3 regions of the Arthrobacter sp. GQ119 genome follow, and region 1 is predicted to be linked to each of the others. Evidence: riboswitches for the same ligand, from Rfam matches in the RefSeq annotation. Region 1 holds a riboswitch; each other region holds the start of a gene.
What was found. Region 1 has a riboswitch for cyclic di-AMP ahead of AC6CH3_RS02440 (NlpC/P60 family protein). Riboswitches for the same ligand answer to the same signal wherever they lie in the genome.
Positions count from the first base shown of each region.

Region 2: another riboswitch for cyclic di-AMP. It lies ahead of AC6CH3_RS14145 (C40 family peptidase); the one in region 1 lies ahead of AC6CH3_RS02440 (NlpC/P60 family protein).
Region 3: another riboswitch for cyclic di-AMP. It lies ahead of AC6CH3_RS16840 (aggregation-promoting factor C-terminal-like domain-containing protein); the one in region 1 lies ahead of AC6CH3_RS02440 (NlpC/P60 family protein).

Region 1 covers NZ_JCAXEA010000002.1:111,640-119,184, reverse strand. Annotated here, with positions in the region: gene AC6CH3_RS02455 (YciI family protein) at 1-319, opposite strand, end outside; gene AC6CH3_RS02450 (alpha/beta hydrolase) at 402-1,232, opposite strand; gene AC6CH3_RS02445 (GTP pyrophosphokinase) at 1,455-2,561, shown strand; cyclic di-AMP (ydaO/yuaA leader) riboswitch at 2,714-2,897, shown strand; gene AC6CH3_RS02440 (NlpC/P60 family protein) at 2,905-3,696, shown strand; gene AC6CH3_RS02435 (GGDEF domain-containing protein) at 3,786-4,925, opposite strand; gene AC6CH3_RS02430 (hypothetical protein) at 5,073-5,462, opposite strand; gene AC6CH3_RS02425 (aminotransferase-like domain-containing protein) at 5,664-7,076, opposite strand; gene AC6CH3_RS02420 (DMT family transporter) at 7,075-7,545, shown strand, end outside.
Region 2 covers NZ_JCAXEA010000014.1:89,335-96,879, reverse strand. Annotated here, with positions in the region: gene AC6CH3_RS14170 (cold-shock protein) at 112-495, shown strand; gene AC6CH3_RS14165 (DUF3027 domain-containing protein) at 502-1,053, shown strand; gene serC (phosphoserine transaminase) at 1,136-2,266, opposite strand; gene AC6CH3_RS14155 (iron-dependent transcriptional repressor DtxR) at 2,595-3,290, shown strand; cyclic di-AMP (ydaO/yuaA leader) riboswitch at 3,460-3,669, shown strand; gene AC6CH3_RS14150 (M23 family metallopeptidase) at 3,674-4,498, shown strand; cyclic di-AMP (ydaO/yuaA leader) riboswitch at 4,637-4,806, shown strand; gene AC6CH3_RS14145 (C40 family peptidase) at 4,877-5,551, shown strand; gene AC6CH3_RS14140 (NlpC/P60 family protein) at 5,651-6,430, shown strand; gene AC6CH3_RS14135 (HNH endonuclease) at 6,653-7,153, shown strand; gene mobA (molybdenum cofactor guanylyltransferase) at 7,177-7,545, shown strand, end outside.
Region 3 covers NZ_JCAXEA010000018.1:74,328-81,872, reverse strand. Annotated here, with positions in the region: gene AC6CH3_RS16850 (VOC family protein) at 1-352, shown strand, start outside; gene AC6CH3_RS16845 (HAD-IA family hydrolase) at 389-1,069, shown strand; gene AC6CH3_RS16840 (aggregation-promoting factor C-terminal-like domain-containing protein) at 1,222-2,046, opposite strand; cyclic di-AMP (ydaO/yuaA leader) riboswitch at 2,052-2,214, opposite strand; gene AC6CH3_RS16835 (HAMP domain-containing sensor histidine kinase) at 2,309-3,871, opposite strand; gene AC6CH3_RS16830 (response regulator transcription factor) at 3,875-4,615, opposite strand; gene AC6CH3_RS16825 (winged helix-turn-helix domain-containing protein) at 5,275-6,144, shown strand; gene AC6CH3_RS16820 (dodecin family protein) at 6,300-6,503, shown strand; gene AC6CH3_RS16815 (SixA phosphatase family protein) at 6,551-7,078, shown strand; gene AC6CH3_RS16810 (D-alanyl-D-alanine carboxypeptidase family protein) at 7,216-7,545, shown strand, end outside.

The sequences.
Region 1 (7,545 bases):
CGAACTCGCGGAGCTCCTGCGGGCAACGGCAGGCCACCGCGATCTTCCTCGCCCACTCGACCGCGTCCTGGCGCGTCGGCAGCTCCAGCACGGTGAACCCACCCTTGAGTTCGGAGTCCGGATAGATCCCGGCGCTCACCGACCCGTCGGCGGAGACCAGCACGGGAGCGACTTGCTCCTCGATCCCACCGCCGAATACGTAGACGCCGGCAGCCTTCGCCTCCTCGATCACAGCGTGGGATTCGGCGACGACGATCGGGAACTCCTCGTCGGTGAGTACCATGGCTTCGCTCGGGAAGGAGATGAGGTATTTCGTCATGTCCCGATGGTGCCCCACGGGCGGGCCGGACAGCAACGGTTGTGGACGCTTGAAGGCATCCATTCGCGCCATTGCTCGCCCCCTAGGAACCCAGCAACTCCTGCACGAGGTCGCGGCATTTCCGGTAGGACGAGGCCTTCGGGTCAATCAGCGCGAAGTGGTCGCCCGGAACCTTGACCACTTGGACCGGCGCCCCGGCGGCCCGGGCTGCTGCGGCGTACGCTTCCGACTGGCTCATGGGAACGGTGCGGTCCTCGAGTCCGTGCACCGCATAGACCGGCACGTCCAGCGGAACCGCGCTCATGGGGTCTGCATACTTGTGGCGCTTGGGGTATTTCCCGGATGAACCGCCCATGAGGTTGCTGACCGCCCCGTTGCTGAGGTCAAGCCAGTCCGCCTGGGCGAGGTTGAGCAGCCCGGACTGGCTGACCACGCCTGTCAGGTGCACCGCCTCGCCGTTGAGGTTCCTCTCCACCTGCCGGTCAGCATCCGGAGTTCCCAGCCCGGCCAGCCGGTCCCGCCCGGCCGCCCAGACGGCGAGGTGGCCGCCGGCCGAGTGGCCCAGCGCCACCACCTTGGCAAGGTCAAGCCCGTGCTCTTCAGCGACTCCGCGGAGCCTGTCGATCCCGGCCAGCACGTCCTCGAAGGTGTGCGGCCAGCCGCCGCCGTTGCCTGCCCGCCGGTATTCCAGGTTCCAGGCCGCCATTCCGTGGGCTGCGAGGTCCTTCGCCAGCGGTTCGCCCAACTCGGCCCCGTACTGCGAGCGCCAGTATCCGCCGTGGATGACCACCACGACGCCTCGGGTCGCCGGCCGCTTGCCGTTCCGTGATGAGGATGCTGGCGGCGGTTCCGGCAAGAAGAGTTCGCCCCATTGGCTGGGGTGGTCGCCGTACTGGTACTTCTGCCGCTTCACTGCATCCTCCTTGAGTACGGGTGGGCAGGAGGCAACAAGTGCCCCCGGCGTCACCACTGCCGTCGCCCACAGCAGTCCAGAGGACGGCAGGGCCCGACGGCGCACATCAGCCATGCCCCGAGCCTACAGGGACGCGGCTCCCCCCGGGCGGAAGGGAGTGGCTGAGGTGGCGCTGCCGGTGTCACACCGGCGACTGTCGCACGCCCTTGATAGTTTGGAACCATGGCAAGCAACTGGGATCGCCTGGACGTCAGTCAGCGCGACTCCGTGCAGGAAAGCGTGGAACTGTATGAGCGCGTCCGGCCTGCCCTGAAGCTTGTCACCCGGGACGTCCTGCAGATGCTGCGGACCATGCTCAAGGACACCGAGGTCACGCCATTGTTCGTGACCGGCCGTACCAAGACCGTGGACTCCTTCCGGGAGAAAATCTCCCGCACCGAGGAGCCCCTGGAACCCGGCGGCCCGCGCGTCCTGAAGTTCCCCGACCCGTTCCGCACCCTTAATGACATGGTGGGTGTCCGCGTCATCACCAAGCTCCCTGCGGAAAATGCGGTGGTGGCCAACCTCATCAAGCGGCAGCGGCAGCTGTTTGACTGCCGCGGAGACCGCGAGAAGGACATCGGCTCCATCGAGTCCGGGACGTACGGCTACTCCAGCCGGCACCTGATTCTGCGGACCATCCAGAATGAGGCCGTCAAGGAGTACCAGAAGGTCTTCAACTCCGAAGCGCAGCCCAACGGCAGCTACTTCTTCGAATGCCAGATCCGCACGGTGTTCGCGCATGCATGGAGCGAGATCGAACACGACATCCGCTTCAAGGCGGAGGATCCGCGGGCCTGGACCCCGCATTTCGACCGCCAGTTCACCGCCACGGCCGCCATGCTGGAGACGGTGGAGAGCGCCTTCGCGGACCTGCACGAGCGCTACGAGGAGGTCCGCGGCTACTGGGACATGGACGGTGACGGCGCCGCCCCGCTCACACCCAACCGCATCCGCGACGTCTGGCGGACGCTGCTGCCGCACGTGGACCGCAAGGTGGATGACGACTGGGGATGGGCCGCCGAACTCATGGCAGCCCACGGCCTGAACCAGACCGTCCAGCTTGCCGGGCTTCTCAGTGCCAACAGGATCACCGAGGTCCGCAAGGCCCTGGACCACCGCTACTCCCCCGGCCCGGACCGGCTGCTGGATGACCTCCTCCTGTGGCAGTACGGGACCAAGCACATCGACCTCACCGCCGAGGAGCCCGACGCCGTTCCGCACCCGCGGCGCGACAGCCTCCTGCGGCGGCTGAAACAGATCGAGCGGTACCGCCAGACCAAGAAGTAGGCATCGGCAGGGTGAGGTTCCGCCCGGTCAGCATGAACAGCACGCTTCGGACGGAGCGACACGCCTCCGTTACCTTAATGTGACTTTTGGAAAAGGCTCCCGTACCGTGGAAGACGTGCCTTCCTCACCGAGGAAGGCACTCCCGCGCTGATTGCCTAACTCTGCCGCTGCCCGGGATCCGTTCACAGACCATGCACGGCAGAGACGGGGAAACCAATTTTGGCCCGCACGAAAGGGCCTTGGGGTGAAGCCGCGCAGTTCCTGAACTCGTCAGGGCGCGCGGCCGGGTGTCTCCCATCCGAATCCGACAGCTCACCTCGCAGGCATCGGGAGAGGCTCCTTCATGTCGTCACGCTTTACCCGTGCCCGCCGCGCAGCGGCCGGCCGTTCGAATCCGTTCGTATCCGCATCGCGTGCTGTCACGGCCAATGCCGGAGGACTGGGACGCCAGGCCGCCGTAATCCTCGCGGCATCGGGACTCGCCTTCACCGGCAGCATGGCAGCGAACGCTGCCAACGCGCCGGCCCAGAAGGACGCCGCCCCCGCGTCAGCGCCCACGGCCGCCAGCCAGGTCCAGGCACCCCTGAGCGCCAGCTCCAGCGTCAAGATCGCCTTCGAGCGGCCCGCGGTGAAGTCCACCCCTGCCCCCGTGGTGCAGGCGCCCGTCGTCGAAAAGCCGGCGGCACCGCGCGCCGCTGCCGCTCCAGCGGCTGCCGCAGCCCCCGTTGCCGCGCCTGCCCCGAAGGTACCTGCCCCGAAAATCTCCGTCCAGTCCGCAGCGGCTCCCGCGAAGGCTCCCGCTGCCGCCGCCGGGGGCGTGAATGCCTCCATGGTGTCGGCCGCATACGCCCAGCTGGGCATCACCCAGGACTGCACCGCGATGGTCGAAAAGGCACTCGGCGCCTCCGGCATCCGAGTGGGCGACCTTGCTCCGATGCAGTTCATGAACCACGGCAAAGTCGTGTCCACCCCCCAGCCCGGTGACATGGTGGTCCAGTCCGGCCACGTGGGAATCTTCGTGGGCAACGGCAAGGTGCTCAGCGGCGGGATGAACGGCGTCAACGAGACCGTGGTTCACCCGCTGTCCTGGCTGACCGCCACCGGCCCCGTCACCTTCGTGCGCGCCGGAGCCTGACAACGCCGAAGCCTGATTACGCCGGAGCCTGATTACGCCGGAGCCGGTGCTCCGCTGCCTTGGGGGCAGCGGGGCACCGGCTTCTTCTGCTAGCCGAGAACTGCCCGGTTCCGTCCGAGGGATTTGGCCTCATAGAGCGCGGCGTCAGCGGCTGCAATTGGTCCGTCCAGGCTGAGCACACCCGCGTCCACCGCAGCGATGCCGTAGCTGACCGTGGGCATTTTCGGCACGTCGGGAACCGACCCCTTGGCGAGCCGCCGGCTGATTTCTTTGACGATGATCTCCGCGGAGTAGGGGCTCGCGCCCGGGGCAAACACGATGAACTCCTCGCCGCCGTACCTCCCCACGAGGTCCGTGGAGCGGACCGTTGCACGGCAGGCGTCGGCGAAGGCCTGAAGCGCCAGATCGCCGGCGGCGTGGCCATGGGTGTCATTGATGGCCTTGAAATGATCCAGGTCCGCGAGGATCAGCGCTCCCCCGCTCTTGTTGCCCCGGCCGCGGCGGAGCTGTTCGGACGCCATATCCAAGAATGCCGATCTGTTGAGCAGGCCCGTGAGCCCGTCCTGGCTGGCGACGGTTGTCAGCGCCCGCGTGTGCTGCTCCGTGCTGAGACCGGCCATGCTGAACGAGACCACCGCCAGGAGCACCATCGTAACCAGGGTGGTCACGGCGGAACCGAAGTACGTCACGAACGTCGGGCTGTCGGGGCCTGCAGCGATAAAGACGATCAGCCGGCCCAGGTAGAACACTGAAACACCGCCTGCGGCGATCGCCATCGGAATGCGGACCCGAGTGTACCCCGGCTCCAAACGCCACAGCTCGCGTGAGGCGAGGGCAATCATCAGCGACATCGACGCGAGAAAAACGGCGCCCCCGGACCAGACGTTCTCGCCGGGATTGTCGAGGGCAGAAGCCACGCCCGCCACGACGGGAACGGCGCTGAAAAGCCAGAAGTTGTATTTCGGCGTCCGCAGCGAACGGGCACCGGCCCAGGCGCTCCCGGCCCCGGCAACCAGCAGGACATTTCCCAGCGTATTGGCCCACCACTGGTGCGGCGTGCCGTTGAGGAGAAAACACGCGGAACCGCAGAGAAACAGGAGCAGGGCGGCGCACCACCAGGCACTGTACGGGGAGCGAGTGCTGCGGAAGGCGGAGAAGTAAAAGAGGAGACCGAGCGCCAACGCCATCACAGCGAACGCAATCCGCAGTGTTGCCGTGTCCAGCACCATTCCCCAACTCCCCCCAATCCCCACCCGTTGTGCTGACCAGTATCCCACCGGCCCACGTCTCGCCAGTCCGGGCGCGTACGAATATGTCCGCACTTCATGGCAACCATCGAGCCCCATCTCGTAGCACTCGGGCCGGCGCGGTGTTCGTCAACCCAAATCCAGACGGGCGAAGCCCGCATGAAGGTCACGGACAATGACCGTGCCGCTGCCCAGGAGCTTGGCCTTGGCCTTGAATTGATCCACGAGCGCCTCGCTGGGACGGCCAAAGAGTTCGATCGACCGCATATGGATTAGCGGTGCGATGGGCGGGAATTTCGGGCCCGCCACCTGCATGTGGAACTCCAGTGATGCCGCATCCGGATGGAAGTGCAAGACGCACATCGTGGACCCGTCCTCTGAGAAGTAGACGGAATAGTTGATGATCCGGGGCTCGTTCAATTCGACGAACTCGGCCAATTCCGCCATGGCCGCCTTGAGCTCAGCGAGCTTGCCTGGCCGGACCTCGGACGTGTCCAGGTACGCGATGAAATCACCCATTTCTTCGTCCCTCCGTTGGATTGCTGTGTCCAGGTTCTGATCTTTTCGGGCAGGGATTGTCGGGTCAATGGGCCGGAGTCTCCGTACCGTAGGAAACGAAGGAGGTGGCCGTACAGGAATGGAACCGGGCCATTGAGCTCATCGAGGCGGACCTTGCCTCGCCTTGCCCGGAAGCCGCTGAGCGGCTCCTAAAGTCGGCTCCTAGAGACCGTTGCGTTCGATGCACTGGCCGATGATGCGCACGCCTTCCGGGAAGGCACCCGGGTTCGGTCCCGAATAGTTGAGCCGGATGAACGGGCCCGCCGGCTCGGCCGGGAACCATTCCCGCCCGGCGGCGATGATGACCCCGGCGCTCTCGCAGTCGCGGGTCAGCCGTTCCAGGTCCGTGCCGTCGGGAAGCCGCGCCCAGAGGTTCAGGCCGCCTTTGGGTACCTGCTCGATATGCGCCTGCGGGGCATGCTCGCGCATGCTGGTGACCAGGAGGTCGCGGCGCGACTGGAGCTGGTGGCGGAGGCTGCGCAGGTGCGTCTGCCAGCCGGGCTGCGTTACGACGTCGAGCGCCGCGGCCTGGAGCAGGCCACTGACATACATCGACTCGGCCGCCCGGTCCGCGAGGATGCGCTCACGTGCCGGGCCGCGCGCGATGACGGCGGCGATGCGGATGGCCGGGGACACGCTCTTGGTCAGGGAGCGAAGATACACAACGTGGCCGGAGTCGTCGCGGGAGGCAACGGGCACGGGATTGGTGGTGATGCCGAAGTCGTGCGCCCAGTCGTCCTCCACGAGGAATGCGCCCTTCGCGCGCACGACCTCCAGGATCTCTTCGCCCCGCCCCGCGGCCCACTGCGCTCCTGTGGGGTTCGCGTAGTTCGGCTGGGCGTAGAACAGCCGCGCGCCGGTTTCGTCAAAGGCCCGGGCCAGTTCTGCCTGGTCCGGGCCTTCGGGTCCGCTGGGCACCGGGACAACGCGGACCCCGGCCTGCGCCGCCGCCAGGATGGCGCCCCAGTACGTCGGCGATTCCATGAGCAGGGGCTGACCGCGGCCCGCCAGGGCACTGAAGATGGAACTGAGCCCGCTCTGGCTTCCCGGCAGTACGACGACGTCGCTCGGGTTCGGCGGCGTGGTTCCGGCCGGCGTCGAGGCACCGAGTTCATGGGCGAACCACGATTGCAGTTCCGGCAGGCCGGCGGCGGGCGGGCGGGACACCGCGGCGTCGCCGCGTGCTGCGCGGGTAAGGGCGGCACGCACCAGGCGCTCGGGCAGGAGTTCCCGGTCCGGGTAGCCGGCATGGAAGGCGATGGCGTCATTCGCCACATCGCGCATGGTGGTGGAGGCCGACGGAAGCGGCGTCAGCGGTGAGCGCAGGGCCGCCGTCTGCCAGCCGTAGTCCGACGGCCGGGCAATGCGGACTGCCCGCACGAACGTCCCCACGCCGGGCCGGCTCTCGATCAGGCCCTGCGCGGTGAGGGTCTGCAGGGCCTTCTGCACCGTGACCGGGCTCGCCTGGTACTCAGCAACCAAGGACCGCGTGGACGGCAACTTCGCTCCGGGCGCGGCCTTGGAAATCCATTCCCGCAGTCGCGTTGCAATCCGGGAACTGCTATCGTTATTCATGAGACACAATAGTAGCGCTACTACACTGATTCGCCCAGTGGTATCGTCAACTGCGCGCAGTGGACTATGGTGGGGCCTCCTCGGAGTAGCGGCATTCTCGTTCACTGTCCCGTTCACGCGCGTGGCCGTGGCGGGGCTTTCCCCGCTGTTCATCGGCTCCGGCCGTGCGGTGGTGGCGGCGGTCCTCGCCGTCTTCGCCCTCTCCCTCACCCGGCAGCGCCTTCCTCGCAGGGCACAGTGGCCACGGCTGGCCGTGGTCGCCGCCGGAGTCGTCGTCGGCTTTCCGCTGCTCACGTCATTCGCCCTCACCACCGCGCCGGCCAGTCACGGCGCCGTCGTCATCGCCCTGCTGCCGGCCGCGACGGCAACGGCGGCCGTCCTTCGGGGACACGAACGGCCGCCTGCAGTCTTCTGGGCCGTGACGGCCGTGGGCGCACTGGCGGCCATCGTCTTCGCCTTCGCCCAATCC
Region 2 (7,545 bases), on a different contig from region 1:
GAAGTAGCAGACCAACATGAACCAGGCAGTCATACCCTGAACCCGTACACCGGTGCGGATGCGGTGATGGCCGGACATGTCTAGACAGTCAGAACGAAGAAGGTTGATTACGTGCCTACCGGCAAAGTCAAGTGGTATGACAAGGACAAGGGATTCGGATTCCTCGCGGGCGAGGACGGCCAGGAAGTGTTCCTGCCCAAGTCGGCGCTTCCCGGGGGCGTCACTGAACTGAAGGCCGGCACCCGGGTCGAGTTCGGCGTGGCCGACGGCCGCAAGGGCGCCCAGGCCCTGGGTGTGCGGGTACTGGACAAGGCCCCATCCATCGCCAAGGCCAAGCGGCCCAATGCCAGGGACCTCGCGCCTGTGGTGCAGGACCTCGTCACAGTGCTGGACAACCTCTCCGGCACCCTGTCCGCGGGCAAATACCCGGAGGGTAACAAGGGCAAGGCCATCGCGGCTGCCCTGCGTAAGGTTGCCGACGAGCTGGACGCCTAGGTCCCCATGAATCCGGAACCTGAACAGGTCGAATCAAAGGCGGCACCGAAGACTCCCAGGAAGCGTGCCGGTGTTCCGGTCTGGCGTACCGGAAAACCCGACGCCGTCCTCGCGGCTGCCGTAGACGTGGCCAGGGCCGCCATCGAAGGCATCGCGAAGGCATCGGAAATCGGCGAACACCTGGCCGCGCGCACGGAGGGTGACCGCCTGGTGACCCACCTCTTCGAATCCAGGCTGCCCGGTTACGTCGGATGGCAGTGGTACGCCGTGCTCACACGCAATTCACGGTCCAAGGTGATCACTGTGAACGAGCTGGGCCTGCTGCCCTCCGCGGACTCGATCCTCGCCCCGGAGTGGGTTCCCTGGGCAGAGCGTGTCCGGCCGGAGGATGCCCAGGACGATGCACATGCGGACGAAGACGCACCCCGGGCCGCTGCCGCCGGGGCACGCGCGTCAGCGGCGGGCACTTCCGGTGCCGGCGCCATGGAGGTGCCGGAGGTTTCGTCGGAGCCAGCCGTAAAGGAAACCGCGAAGGAACCGGCCGCCGAGGAAGGCTGAACGGCGAACGGTGCCGTCCGGGACACGAGCCCGGACGACGCCGTCGAACGCTGATGCTGCCTGTGGCAGCGGCGCGGGGAGGCTACTTCTTCAGCTGGCCCACCACGTAGTCGATGCACTCCAGCAGCGCCGAAACGTCCGCAGGGTCGATCGCCACGAAGGTCGCAATGCGGAGCTGGTTGCGTCCCAGCTTGCGGTACGGTTCCGTGTCGACGATGCCGTTGGCGCGCAGTACCTTGGCGATGGCCGCGGCATCGATTGAGTCATCAAAGTCGATCGTGGCGATGACGTTGGAGCGTTCCGCGGCGTTGGCGACGAACGGCGTGGCGAACCCGGAGGCCTCGGCCCACTTGTAGATCCGGCCGGCGGAGTCGGCGGTGCGGCCGGCGGCGAAGTCGAGGCCGCCGTTGGAGTTGAGCCATTGCACCTGCGCGTCGAGGGTCACCAGGGTGGCCAGGGCCGGCGTGTTGTAGGTCTGGTTCAGCTTCGAGTTGTCGATCGCCGTTTGCAGGTCCAGGAAGTCCGGGATCCAGCGGCCGCCGGCCTTGATCCGCGCGGCACGCTCCAGCGCGGCGGGGGAGAAGAGACCCAGCCACAGGCCGCCGTCGGAAGCGAAGTTCTTCTGCGGTGCGAAGTAGTAAACGTCGGTCTCGGCGACGTCTACGTCCAGCCCGCCGGCGGCGGACGTGGCGTCCACGAGGACGAGGGAACCTGCGTCGGCGCCGCTCACCCGCTTGACCGGGGCGGCAACACCGGTGGAGGTCTCGTTCTGCGGCCAGGCGTAGACGTCGACGCCTGCCTCTGCCCGGGGCTCGGGGCAGGTTCCCGGCTCGGACTTGATGATGGACGAGTCCGCAAGGAACGGGGCCTTATTGGTGGCCGCGGCAAACTTCGAACCGAACTCACCGAAGGAGAGGTGCTGGGCCTTCTGCTCAACGAGGCCAAAACTCGCCACGTCCCAGAACGCCGTCGAGCCGCCCACCCCGAGGATAACTTCGTAGCCCTCGGGGGCGCGGAAGAACGTACTGAGGCCCTCACGGACCGATCCGACAAGGTTCTTCACCGGCGCCTGGCGGTGGGACGTGCCCAGGAGCGTGGTGGCGGCTGCGGACAGCGCCTCGACCTGCTCGGGCCTGACCTTGGAAGGTCCGGCGCCGAACCGTCCATCCTTGGGCAGGAGGTTTGCTGGGATAGTGATGCTGGTCTCGCTCACAGGGGCTCCAATTTTCGGCATGGACTTGCGGATCGGCGGGGACAGTTGGTGACCGGCGGTCAGGTACGGCTGCCCGCGAAGGCCCCCTTTATTCTGCCTGAGACGCGGAAATCCCGGGAACCGCGCCCGTCACAGTCCAGTCATTGAGACGCGGCGGTTTATCCGGAGTAATTCAAAATAGGCTAAGCTTTTGGTGGACGAACGGGCGGACAGCCGGCGTTGCTCCGCCGCCGGATTGGGGCCGCGGCGGCTGGATGCCGGGCCGCCAGACGAGGGGCCCGCGGTACCGTGGGAGAACGCAAGTACTGTGCTCGAGGAGCTGAGCTGAATGACGGATCTGATCGATACCACGGAGATGTATCTTCGGACCATTTTGGAGCTGGAAGAAGAGAACATCGTGGCACTGCGTGCCCGCATCGCCGAGCGCCTCCGCCATTCGGGTCCCACCGTCTCCCAGACCGTCGGACGGATGGAGCGGGACGGGCTGGTGGTGGTTACCGGCGACCGGCACCTGGAGCTGACGGAAGTAGGGCGCAAGCGCGCCACCGAGGTGATGCGCAAGCACCGGCTGGCCGAGCGGCTGCTTGCCGACGTCATCGGCCTGGACTGGGCCTACGTTCATGACGAAGCGTGTCGGTGGGAACATGTGATGAGCGAACGCGTGGAACGCAGGATCTATGAGATGCTGAATCACCCCACAGAATCGCCCTATGGCAACCCCATTCCCGGGCTGGCTGCGCTGGGCGGCGAGCCGTCGGGTACCTTTACCGACGGCGACCTGAACCTGCTGGACGCCATGGGCAGTTACGGCCCGGACTCGCGGGTGACCGTCAGCAGGCTCGCCGAACCGATTCAGGTCGAGCCCGAACTCCTGCAACAGCTGGACGAGGGCGGGATCCGCCCGGGCGCGACCGTGTCGCTGGAACGGGTCGGGGAGTACATTTCCGTGCGCGTCCCTGGCATCGACGGCGCCCTCGAGTTGCCGCCCGAAGTTGCTGCGCACGTGTTTGTCCGGGTGGCCTGAGTCACCTCCGGTATAGATTTGTCCGACATCAGCTGGCAGGACGACCCACCACTTTTGCACAACCAAGATAACGGAATTATTACTGCCCGATTTAATCACCTATAGTTAAGTCGCAGCGCCGATACCAAAGCGTTACCTGATCCGGAGCCGAACTCTGCCAGCGGATCAGTCGCTCGAAACACCTTCTGGCAGAGGCGGAGGAACCACAACTGGCCGTTCAACACGGCCTTGGGGTGAAGTCCGCAGCAGCAAGCCACCTTCCACAGACGGAATCTCCGGATACCCCTGTGCCAAAAAAGGCTTGTCATTGCGGACCGGGTCGATCAACTCTCTGACCCGAATCCGACAGCTAACTTCGCAGGCTACCCAGAGAGGAACCGTTCTTGACCATGCAGAATGCCCGGGGCCGCCGCCGCGCTACCGGCTCCGCTGCGGAGCCCCGCACGCCCGTAGCGGTCGCCGCTGAGCGACCCCGCGATGCGCAGCGTCAAGCGCGGAAGCAGCGCAGTCCTTTCCGTCAGGTCGCTGACTTCGCCGCTGCCAGCGGAGTTGGCCAGAAAGTCGGGGTGGCTCTTGCCGCCTCGGGCCTCCTGCTGACGGTCACAGTCCCCGCCACGAGCCCGGTCCTGGCCACGGCCGACCACAGTGCCTCCGCCGGCGCAGGTGCCGCCACGCCGCAGCCAGAGGTCTCCGCCGAGGCGGCAGCCAAGATTGACTTCAGCCGCACCTCTGTGGCGACAGCCGGCGACCCGGACGGCAAGCTCAAGCAACTCCTGAGCGCCCAGTCCGCCGGCAGCATTAGCCGCGCGGCCTCCGTCGGCAGCCTTGGCTCGCCCTTGGCGACCATGGTGAAGTCCTCGCCCTTCGGATACCGCGTGAGTCCTATCACTGGCGGCGCCGGAGAGTTCCACCGTGGCCAGGACTTCGCGGCCCAGTGTGGGACAGAGGTGTACGCAGCGGCCAGCGGCACGGTCACGTATGCGGACTGGCACGAGTTCGGCGGCGGCAACAGGGTTGTCATCGACCACGGCAACGGCCTCGAAACCACGTATAACCATTTGTCGTCATCGAGCGTTCAGGTTGGCCAGAAGGTCAGTCGGGGCGACGCGGTGGCACTTAGCGGGACCACCGGCGCATCCACCGGCTGCCACCTCCACTTTGAGGTGATGGTCAACGGAGAAGTCGTTGATCCCGAAGGCTGGCTGTAAGCAAAGCCGATGGAGAACTCTCATATTCCCGTTACACGCCGTGACCTGAATGTGACATTGCCTCCGAACTGTTGTACCGTCTAAACCGCGTCAACTTTTCCGAAGTTGACGCCCTTGAGTGGATTGCCTAACTCTGCCACCGCTCAAGGTCCGTTCGCATTACATCGTCTGGCAGGGGCGGGGGAACCAATTTTGGTCTTCGCAAGAAGGCCTTGGGGTTAAGTCGCAAAGCTTCCCAGGAAGCGGCGCGGCCGGGTGACTCCCATCCGAATCCGACAGCTCACCTCGTAGGCATTGGGAGAGGCTACCTTCGTGTCTTCACGCCACAATCTTGCGCGCCACCGTGCGCAAACGGTTCGTAAGAACCCGCTGGACTCCGTGTCCAAGGCAGTAAGCGCCAATGCAGGCACAGTAGGTCGTCAGGCAGCAGTCATTGCGGCCGCTTCAGGACTCGTCCTGAGCGCCGGCATGCCGGCCAACGCATCCGACGCCAACATCGGTGTTTCCGCCTCCGCTGAGTCCGGATCCCAGGCGACACAGCTTGCTGTGACCGCCGCGCCCACCGCAACCGTCTCCTTCGAGCGTCCTGCCGTTACCACCGAGGCAGCCCCCGTCATTGAGACCGTCGCCCCCCAGTCCAGCGACGACACGGCCAGCCCCGAAGCTGCCGTGGATACCCTCGCGGCCGAGGCCGGGAAACTGGTTGACGCCGCACGCTCGGGCGCAACGTCAGGTCTTGCGGGCATCGCCTACACCGGCATCGGCAGCCCGTACGTCTGGGGCGGCACCACTCCCAGCGGCTGGGACTGCTCCGGCTTCACCCAGTGGGTCTACGCACAGGCGGGCATCAGCATTCCGCGCGTCAATGCGTGGACAGCCATGAAGCCTACGTCGACTCCCGCTCCCGGCGACCTGGTCATGCAGAACGGCGGTGCCCACGTTGGCATCTACGTTGGCAACGGCATGATGATCAGCGCGCTGAACCCCTCGCAGGGCACGATCCTGCATGCAGTGTCCGCCACGGGCACGTCCTCGTTCTACACCCTTCGCTAAAACCCCCATTCGAGACGATTCGGCGTACCCCCAAGACGCCGGCGCGTCGCTAAACCGCGGCCTGCTACAGCGGGACGTGGAACACGAAAGAGAGAAATCATGACTACACGTGCGACCATTGCACGCCACCGCGCCGAGGTCACCAAGACCAACTCGCTGTCCGTCATTGCCAAGGCTGTCGGCGACAACGCCGGCGGAGTAGGCCGTCAGGCTGCTGTTATCGCTGCCGCCTCCGGACTCGTTCTGACCAGCGGCATCGCCGCCAACGCCGCAGAGACCAACGTTCAGCGCGATTCGGCTTCCACGTCCACCCTGGAAGTCCAGTCCCTGGCGTCGGCGCCGATTTCGGCAGCATCCAGCATCGCCATCTCCTACGAGAAGCCGGCGATCACCACCACCCCGGCCCCCGTCGTTGAGGCTCCCGAGCCGGTCGTCAACGTCCAGGAAGCTGCGCCTGCCGTGGAAGCCCCGGCCGTCAAGGCTGCTCCGACAGTTCAGGCCACGGCGACCGTGGAAGCTGCACCTCTTGCCAACACGTCCTCGGCAAGCGGCAAGGGAGCTTCCATTGCCGCAGCTGCCTACGCCCAGCTGGGTGTCGCACAGGACTGCACCGCACTCGCCACCAACTCGCTGGCTGCTGTGGGCGTCCACTACCACGGCTGGCCGGCAGGTTACCTGTCCTTGGGTCGCACCGTCAGCGCTGCCGAAGCCAAGCCGGGCGACCTCGCCTACTACGAAAACGGCGGCATGGGCCTGGCCCACATCGCTGTCTACGTGGGCAACGGCCAGGCTGTACACGGTGGCTGGAACGGCGGAACCACCGCTCTGTTCAGCGTGAACGTCGGCTCCGGCCCGGTCTTCATCCGCGTCGGCGGCTAAGCCACGAGCAAAGGCTTAAAAGGACCCCTGCCTCTGAGGCGGGGGTCCTTTTGTCTTAAAACTGCCCGGGCTGAACACCGACACGCCGTGGCCGAATGTTAGGCCGATTCGTCGATATACGCTAAGAGTGTTTACTCTTGTGGTGTCGATCCATAGCCCGGACATGCAGAGGGCAGCCGGCCCTCGCGCCTCTGCCGGGTGCGGCCGTGAAGAGGTATGCGCATGCGCACGCTCGTTCTTAATGCTGGATATGAACCCTTGGCGGTTGTGACCTTCCGCCGGGCGCTGGTTCTTGTGCTCACAGGAAAAGCCAGCGTGGTTGCTGAAGGTGACGATCCCGTCGTGGGGCCGAAGGACATCATGGGACGCCCCTCCGTGATCCTCCTGAACCGTTATATCCGGCCGCGCTATAACATGGTCACCGCAGTCAGCCGGCGCGGGGTACTGCGCAGGGACGGCCACCGGTGCGCGTACTGTGGCAAGGCAGCCCACACCATAGACCACGTCCAGCCGAAATCGCGGGGCGGTGCGGATACCTGGGAAAACCTCGTGGCGGCCTGCCTCCGGTGCAACAACGTCAAGGGGGATCACACCCCGGCCGAAATGGGCTGGAAGTTGCGGTTCGTCCCGGCGCCTCCCGTTGGCACCATCTGGCAAATCAAGGAACTGGAGAAGCCGACCCCCGCATGGGATCCCTTCCTGCTTCCGGAGACGGCCGCCTGACCCGTCCGCACTAGGCTTGGTATGTGTATTTCGATGCAGTCATCCTGGCCGGCGGCCGTTCTTCGAGGCTCGGCGGTTCGCCGAAGGCCGAACTGATCTATGAGGGGGAGACCCTTCTGCAGCGGTCGATTGCGGCCGCCCGAGGTGCCCGCCGCATCGTAGTCGTGGGCCCGGAAGCCCACGACCTTCCGCCCGGTGTTTTGAGCTGCCGGGAGGATCCGCCGTTCGCAGGGCCTGCCGCCGCGGTTGCGGCCGGCCTGGCCCTGCTGGAGTCCCCGGCCCGTCCCGGGGATGATGCCTATGTTCTGGTTCTGGCATGTGACATGCCCCGCGTGGCTGGTGCCGTGCGTGCCCTTCTGGCAGCGCTGCGGGATGGCGACGGCGTCATGGCA
Region 3 (7,545 bases), on a different contig from region 1:
TGTCCCGGTGTCCGATGTGGACCGAGCCAAGGACTTCTACGTCAACAAGGTCGGCTTCAACGCCGATTACGACGAGAGGCCCATGGACGGTCTCCGTTTCGTCCAGCTCACCCCTCCGGGTTCCGGCTGCTCGATTGCCATCGGCGAGGGCCTCAACGAGGCTCCTCCCGGTACAGCACCCGGCCTCCAGCTTGTGGTCAGCGACATCCACAAAGCCCACGATCAGCTGAAGGCCAACGGCGTGGACGTCAGCGACGTCGATGTGCAGGACTGGGGCCACTTTGTCTACTTTGCCGATCCCGACGGCAACAAGTGGGCGGTGCAGTACATGGCCCACCGGCCGAACGGCTAAACGTCCTCCCTGCCCTCCATGAGGCAGGATGGATCCATGAACCTTCCTGCCGAATCCGTCTCCACTGCCCTGGTTGCCCGTGCCGTCCTCTTTGACATGGACGGCACATTGGTTGATTCCACGGCGGTGGTGGAACAGGTGTGGGGTGAGTTCGCCGCGCGCTACGGTCTGGACATTGCAGAGATCCTGCGGACTTCCCACGGCGTGCAGGCACGGGACACCGTGCGGCGGTTTGCCCCCGTCGGCGCGGATGTTGCTGCACTCACCGCTGAGCTCGGTGCGATGGAGCGCGTTCGGACCGAAGGCATTGTCGCCTTGCCCGGGGCTGCCGAACTCCTGCGCGCCTTGCCTGCCGACGCAGTGGCATTGGTGACGTCAGCCGACCGGGTGCTGGCGAACGTCCGCATGGGCGCAGCGGGTCTGCCCATGCCTGGCACGGCCGTCACGGCGGACCTTGTCACCCACGGCAAACCGCATCCCGAGGGATACCTGCGCGCCGCCGAGCTGCTGGGCGTGGAGCCTGCGGACGCCGTGGTCTTCGAGGACGCGCCGGCCGGGATCGCTGCAGGCCTGGCGGCCGGAATCCGGACGGTGGCGGTGGGCCCGAATACCGGCGTCGTGCCCGACGGCGTGCCGCACATCCCGGACTACTCCGCTGTCACAGCCTCGGTGGAAGCCGACGAGGATGGACGCCGGATCATTTCCTTCCTGCTCTGACTCCTTACTGCTCTGACGCATTTCTGCACCACTTTCCCGCCGGCAGCATGTTGCACCGACGCCGAAGGGCCCCGGATCACGTGGATCCCGGGGCCCTTCGGACGCTCAAAACGGTGCAGAAATGCCTGCCGCGCTCTCAGACTGGTGCCGGTTTAGTACCAGTTGTTGGCGTAGTGAAAGTTCAGTGCAGCGCAGGGGGAGCCGTAGCGCTCCTTGACGTAGCCAAGGCCCCAGTTGATCTGCGTGCGGTAGTTGGTGCGGTAGTCCGCTCCGGCACTCGCCATTTTCTCGGCGGGCAGGGACTGCACCACGCCATACGCACCGCTGCTGGGGTTCGTCGCAGTGGTCCGCCACTCAGACTCCTTGGTCCAGAGCGTCTTGAGGCACTGCATCTGGTCCGCCGCCCAGCCGTACGAGGACAGCTTGCTGGCGGCATAGGCCTGCGCGCCGGCGGGGTCGTTCACTGCCACAGGGGCCGCGGGCTTGGGTGCCGGGGCCACCTTGGCCGGGGCGGCCTTTACGGCCGGAGCGACGGCCTTCGGCTTGGCGGCAGCGGCCTTGGCGGGCGCCGGTTTGGCGGCGGCCTTGGGGGCGGCCTTCACCGCGGGTGCAGCCTTGGGCGGCGCCGGTTTGGCAACGGACTGGGGTGCCACCGGGGCAGCCGTGGGGCTGGGCAGGGCGGAGATCAGCGTCTTGTCGAAGTTCAGCGTCGGCGGGGCCTCAGTTGTTGCCGATGCCGCCTCGGGCGCTGCCGCGGGGGTGGCGTGCTCGGCCGCCTGGCCGGCAGCGCCGACGCCGATCAGGACGGCGCAGGCTGTGGTCACAACGGCTGCGCGGCGGCCGAACGACGGGATGTTCGCGGTGAGACGGCCCCAGGCTGATGCGGGACGGGCGGGCTCGGCGCGGTGGCGTGAAATCTTCTGCCGGGACTGTTTTGGATCGCGTTCAGGGCGCGTTGGTACCTTGAATTCAGACATGGTGGATTGCCTCTCAACACCTGCGGAGTTAGCTGTCGGGTTCGGATGAGGTCATCCGGCCGCACGGAAACACACGTGTCGGCTTCACCCCAAGGGCTGATGCGGATTGCCCGGGACTCTGGTTCCCCCGCCTCTGCCTGGTCAAGCGGAATCCGGGAAGCGGCAGAGCTGGGCGTCCATCCGGATATGCGGCCCAGATGATGGCCGCACCTCATCGACCGTACAGGAGGCTGGCGCTTAAGTCACATTTAGGTAACGGACATCACGACGTCGGCGCGTCACCTTGCGCGGACGGCCGCACGGGCAGGGTGACGGTGAATTCGGTCCGGCCGGGGCGCGACGCGACCTCCACGGCGCCACCGTGGGCTTTGATGATGGACTGGACGATTGACAGGCCCAGGCCGCTGGTTCCCTCGCCGGCGGGGACAGCGCCGGCGGGGACCACACCGTCGGGGACAGCGCCTGCGGGGACCCGGACGGCGCGGGACGCGTCTGCGCGGGCGAAGCGGGCGAAAACCCGGTCCACGAATTCCGGCGGGATGCCTTCGCCGTCGTCGATCACGGTGATAACTGCAGTCCCGTCCGCGGCCGTCCTGACGCGGGTGACCACTGTGGTGCCAGGACCAGTGTGCTTGCGGGCATTCGACAGCAGGTTGACCAGCACCTGGTGCAGCTGGGAGGCATCGCCGCGCACCACCACCGGCTCGTCGGGCAGTTCGAGATGCCAGCTGCGGTCCGGAGCCATGACCTTTTCATCGCTCACTGTTTCGATCACCAGCTGGGTCAGGTCCACGTCCCCGAGCTTGAGCGGCTGTCCCTCGTCGAGCCTGGCGAGCAGCAGCAGGTCCTCCACCAGCGTGCTCATCCGCTCAGACTGGCTTTGTACCCGGGCGAGGGACCGCTGGCCGTTCGGGGTGAAGGTCTCGGTCATGCGCATCAGCTCTGTGTAGCCGCGGATGGCGGTGAGCGGCGTGCGGAGCTCGTGTGAAGCGTCGGCCACGAACTGGCGGAACTTCATTTCGCTCTGCTGCCGCGCCTCAAGCGCGTTGGACACGTTGTCCAGCATGAGGTTGAGCGCGTGCCCCACGCTTCCCACTTCCGTTCCGGGATGGGCGTTCGACGGCGGAACGCGGACTGCCAGTGCAACCTCGCCGGCATCGAGGGGCAGGCGTGAAACCTGCGTGGCAACCTCGGACAGCTGTTCGAGGGGCTTCATGGTGCGGCGGATGATCACTGTTCCGGCAAGCCCGATAAGCACAAGGCCGCCGAGCGACACGATGCTGATGGTCCAGATGAGGGAGGTCAGGGTGTTCTGCTTGTCGGCCAGGGGGAGGCCTGTGACCATGACATCCCCGTAGGGGCTCTGGTCGGCGACCAGTCGGTACGCCCCGGTGGACAGCGTCCGGTCGGCAGGGACCCCGCCGGGGGCGAGGCCCAGGAGAACCTCGTTGTCAGCGGCTGAGACTGAGGCCCGCGTGCCCTCCTTGGTGAGGAATCCCGCGCTCCAAACCTGTCCGTTTTCAATCCGGCCAACGAGCGTGCCCGGTCCCAAGCCTTTCGCATCCAACGGATCGGGCCTCTTCCCCTGCGCCCCGAGGGGCGGCCGCCCGAAAACACTGGCACGCTCTGATGCGCCGGTGAGCCGCTCGTCCAGCTGGCGCGTGAGGAAGGCGTCCATGGAGGCATAGCTGAACAGTCCGACCGCGGCGCAGATGGCCACGAGCAGGACCATGGCTACGAGTACCAGGCGGGTGCGGAGATGCCACGTTCCGGGGTTCAGCCAGCGGCGCTGTTGGCTCCGGGTGGCGCCGGTGGGCTTTGCCACGGCCTAGTCTGCCGGTTTGATGACGTAGCCCGCGCCGCGGACCGTGTGGATCATGGGCGGGTGGACGGCGTCCACCTTTCTGCGGAGGTAGGAAATGTAGAGCTTCACGATGTTGGCTTGGCCGCCGAAGTCGTAATTCCACACGCGGTCCAGGATCTGGGCTTTGCTCACCACGCGCTTCGGGTTTTCCATGAGATACCGCAGCAGCTCAAACTGCGTGGCCGTGAGCTGCAGTTCGTCCCCGGCCCGGGTGACCTCGCGGGTATCCAGATTCAGGACCAGGTCTCCCACGACGAGTTCGGAAGTGTCCATGGCTGCTACGCCGGAGCGCTGCACCAGGCGGTGGAGGCGCAGCAGGACTTCCTCCATGCTGAAAGGCTTGGTCACGTAGTCGTCCCCTCCGGCGGCGAGGCCCAGGATCCGGTCCTGCACCGCGTCCTTGGCAGTGAGGAAAAGCGCCGGCACCTCCGGTGCGAACGAGCGGATCCTGCCGAGGAGCTCAACGCCGTCGAACCCGGGGAGCATGACATCGAGCACCAGGACGTCGGGGCGGAATTCCTTCGCGAGCCTGACCGCCTCCGGGCCGTCCGCGGCCACGGCGACGGACCAGCCCGCCATCCGCAGGCCCATGCTCATGAGTTCGGAGAGGCTGGGCTCGTCATCAACCACGAGGGCACGGATGGGGGAGCCGTCCGGGTGGGTGAGCTGGGGAAGGTTGTTCGTCATGGAGTGCGAGGGAGCCATGGGACAACTCTCCGATCTGCTCGTTAGCCGGGGCTTTGGGATTCCTGTGCACCGGCTGTGAATCCAGCCTAGCGAGCCGGACTGGCCGCATGGGCCGAGCGGCGTGGTGCCGCCCGGCCCGCTTGACCGGACCGGGGAAAGAATGCCCTGCCCAAAATTTTCCGTTTGGGCCGCGTCATAGCTGGACAATTCGCGATTTGCGGCCGCGTAATTCCGGCATGTTTGAGTTGTCTGAATAATCGTCGATAAACAGGCTGTTGCGTGCAGATAATTCGGAAAAATGCTCTTTCTGAACGTTCGTTCTGGAAAAACGTCGGCAAAATCTGAAGTCGTCAAAGTTGTGATTTAGCCCACAATCGCGCGTTTCGTCTCACGATGCGGACCGACCGACCCATTGTTACTTGCAAGTTCTCATTGTTACGTTGCACACTTCCAATGTGAACAAGAACTCAACAGCACCTGCAGCCGCAGATTATTGGCCCAGCACACCCGCTGCTGTCGACATGCGCTGTTGTCGAATGCACGCCTAACTTTCCACCCCACAAAGTTTTTAGGCATTCGCCCCCAGAGCCCAGCGTCGGGCGCCCTCCCCAGAACTCATTGCGGGGAACCAAGCATTCGAGCCGCGATGACGGCCATTCACATTGAGGTAAGCATTCATGTCAGTTGCATCTGGATACGTCCACATCTCCGTCCGTAACGCCAACAAGCCTGGCCAGGCGTCAGGCCACCGCCCAGGTTTTGGCGCCCGCCCGGCGTTCCCCGCCGGCCAGGGCTCCGCCGTTCCCGCGCCGGGCTACGCCCCCCAGGGGTATAACCCCAACTCCTACGGCCAGCTCCGCGCGGTCCAGGCTGAAGAAGCCGCGCCGATGACCGCCCCCACGCCCGTTGTGGCTCCGGCGCCCGGCGCCACCGTCCGTCCGGTGCAGAACGACAACGTGGCGCGCGGATTTGTCCTGTACATGGGGATCGACGAGGAAACGGCCGCAGCTGCCGGCACCTCCATTGCCAAGCTGGCCCAGGAAATCCGGGCCTACGCCCAGTCGCTGGTTTCCGGCGCTGAGAGCTACGCTGCCGTCGCAGTGGCGCCGGCCAGCGCGCCCGGTTCCGCGCTCGACGTCGTCCGTTCCACCTTTGGCGACCCGACGGTGAACTCCCGGCAGCGCACCGAAACCACCCGGCTCCAGCCGGCCCAGGATCCCCGCCCGTCCGGTGTCCTGATCGACCTCGCGCGCCGCGAAGTGCACCTTGACGGCGAATCCCTGAACCTGACGTTCAAGGAGTTCGAGCTCCTTAACTACCTCGTCGAGAACGGCACGCGCACCGTGGGCCGCGACGAGCTTCTCGAAGGCCTGTGGCGCAACGCGGAGGAGGTGCCCAACGAGCGCACCATCGACGTCCACATCCGCCGCCTCCGCTCGAAGCTTGGCCGCCTCGCCAACACCGTGCGCACCGTCCGCGGCCAGGGCTACCGCTTCTACGAGCACCCCGAGGTTATCGTTTGGGCAGCTCCGGAATACTCGATCTAGTTTCCCCTTAGCGAATTCGCTCGTAAAGCGCCCGTTCCTCAATTGAGGGGCGGGCGCTTCTGCATGTGCGGCCGGGATCGCCTGTTCGGACCCTGTTGACTTTTCCAGGTCAGGCGTAGGCTCGGATCGTCCGTCCGGCCACCAGGAGGAAGACCATGTCTGTCGCACGCATCACCACCTTGAGCGCGAACTCCAAAACCTCTTTTGACGACGCCATCAAGGAAGGCATCGCCCGCGCCAACAAGACACTGCGCGGTGTCTCCGGCGCCTGGGTCAAGGAGCAGAAAGTCGAAATCACCGATGGTCAGGTAGTCGCCTGGCATGTGGTGCTGGAAGTGACGTTCGTCCTGGACGACTGAGCTGGCACTGCCCGGCCTGCCTCCGGCCCGGGTAGTAGGGTGAGTCCATGAGTGGGCACCACAAGAAGCGGCTGGTCATCATGCGCCATGCCAAGGCCGACTGGCCCGGCGGCGTGGCGGACCATGACCGGCCGTTGGAAGAGCGAGGCCATCGCGAGGCTCCGTTGGCGGGCAAGTGGCTGGTCAAGCACAACATCGTCCCGGACTTCATCCTGTGCTCAAGCGCCCTGCGGACCAGGCAAACCTGCACCTGGGTATGCAGCGAGCTGGGGGACAAGGCTCCGACGCCGAAACTGGAGGACGGGCTCTACGGTGCGTCCGCGCTCGGCATGCTGTCGGTGATAAACCACGTCCCGGACACTGTCACCACGCTGATGGTGATCTCCCATATGCCCGGAGTCCAGGACCTTGCCATGCATCTGGCCTCCCGCGATTCGAACCATGACGCCTATATGGACGCCGCCACCCGCTTTCCCACCAGCGGACTGACCGTCCTCGAAACCGAAAAGTCGTGGGCCGAGCTGGACGGGCAGGACGCCCGAATCACGCACTTTAAGGTTCCGCGTAAACATTAACTTCCTGGCCGGGCCCGCCAAGAGCCAGCTCTGATCCTGTAATTCCGGGCCCCTAATTCCAGACCCCGGCGCGTCGAACGCCAGCGGGGACGCGGGTACGCTTAACCCCAGCGTCGTCTAGTGGGGAAGGGCCCGCCATGCTTGATTCTGGTTGGATGCAGTGGCGGGCGCATGCCCGGCGGTGCGCGGCCGCCGTCGTAGTTCTTGCTCTGTTCCTGACCGGCGCCCCGGCTGCCCAGGCAGCGCCGTCCGGCGAGCAGTTGCCGACGAGCGTTGTGACCACTCCGAGCCACCCGTGGGTCCTGGTGAACAAGTCCCGGCCGCTGAACCCCCTGCAGTTCGTTCCGCCGGACCTGGTGTCGTGGAACGGCAGCGGTCACGTGCTGCGGCGCGGCGTCTCCACTGCCGCAAACCAGCTGTTCACCGGAGCGCGCGCTGCAGGCCACTCACTTGAGGTCATCAGCGGC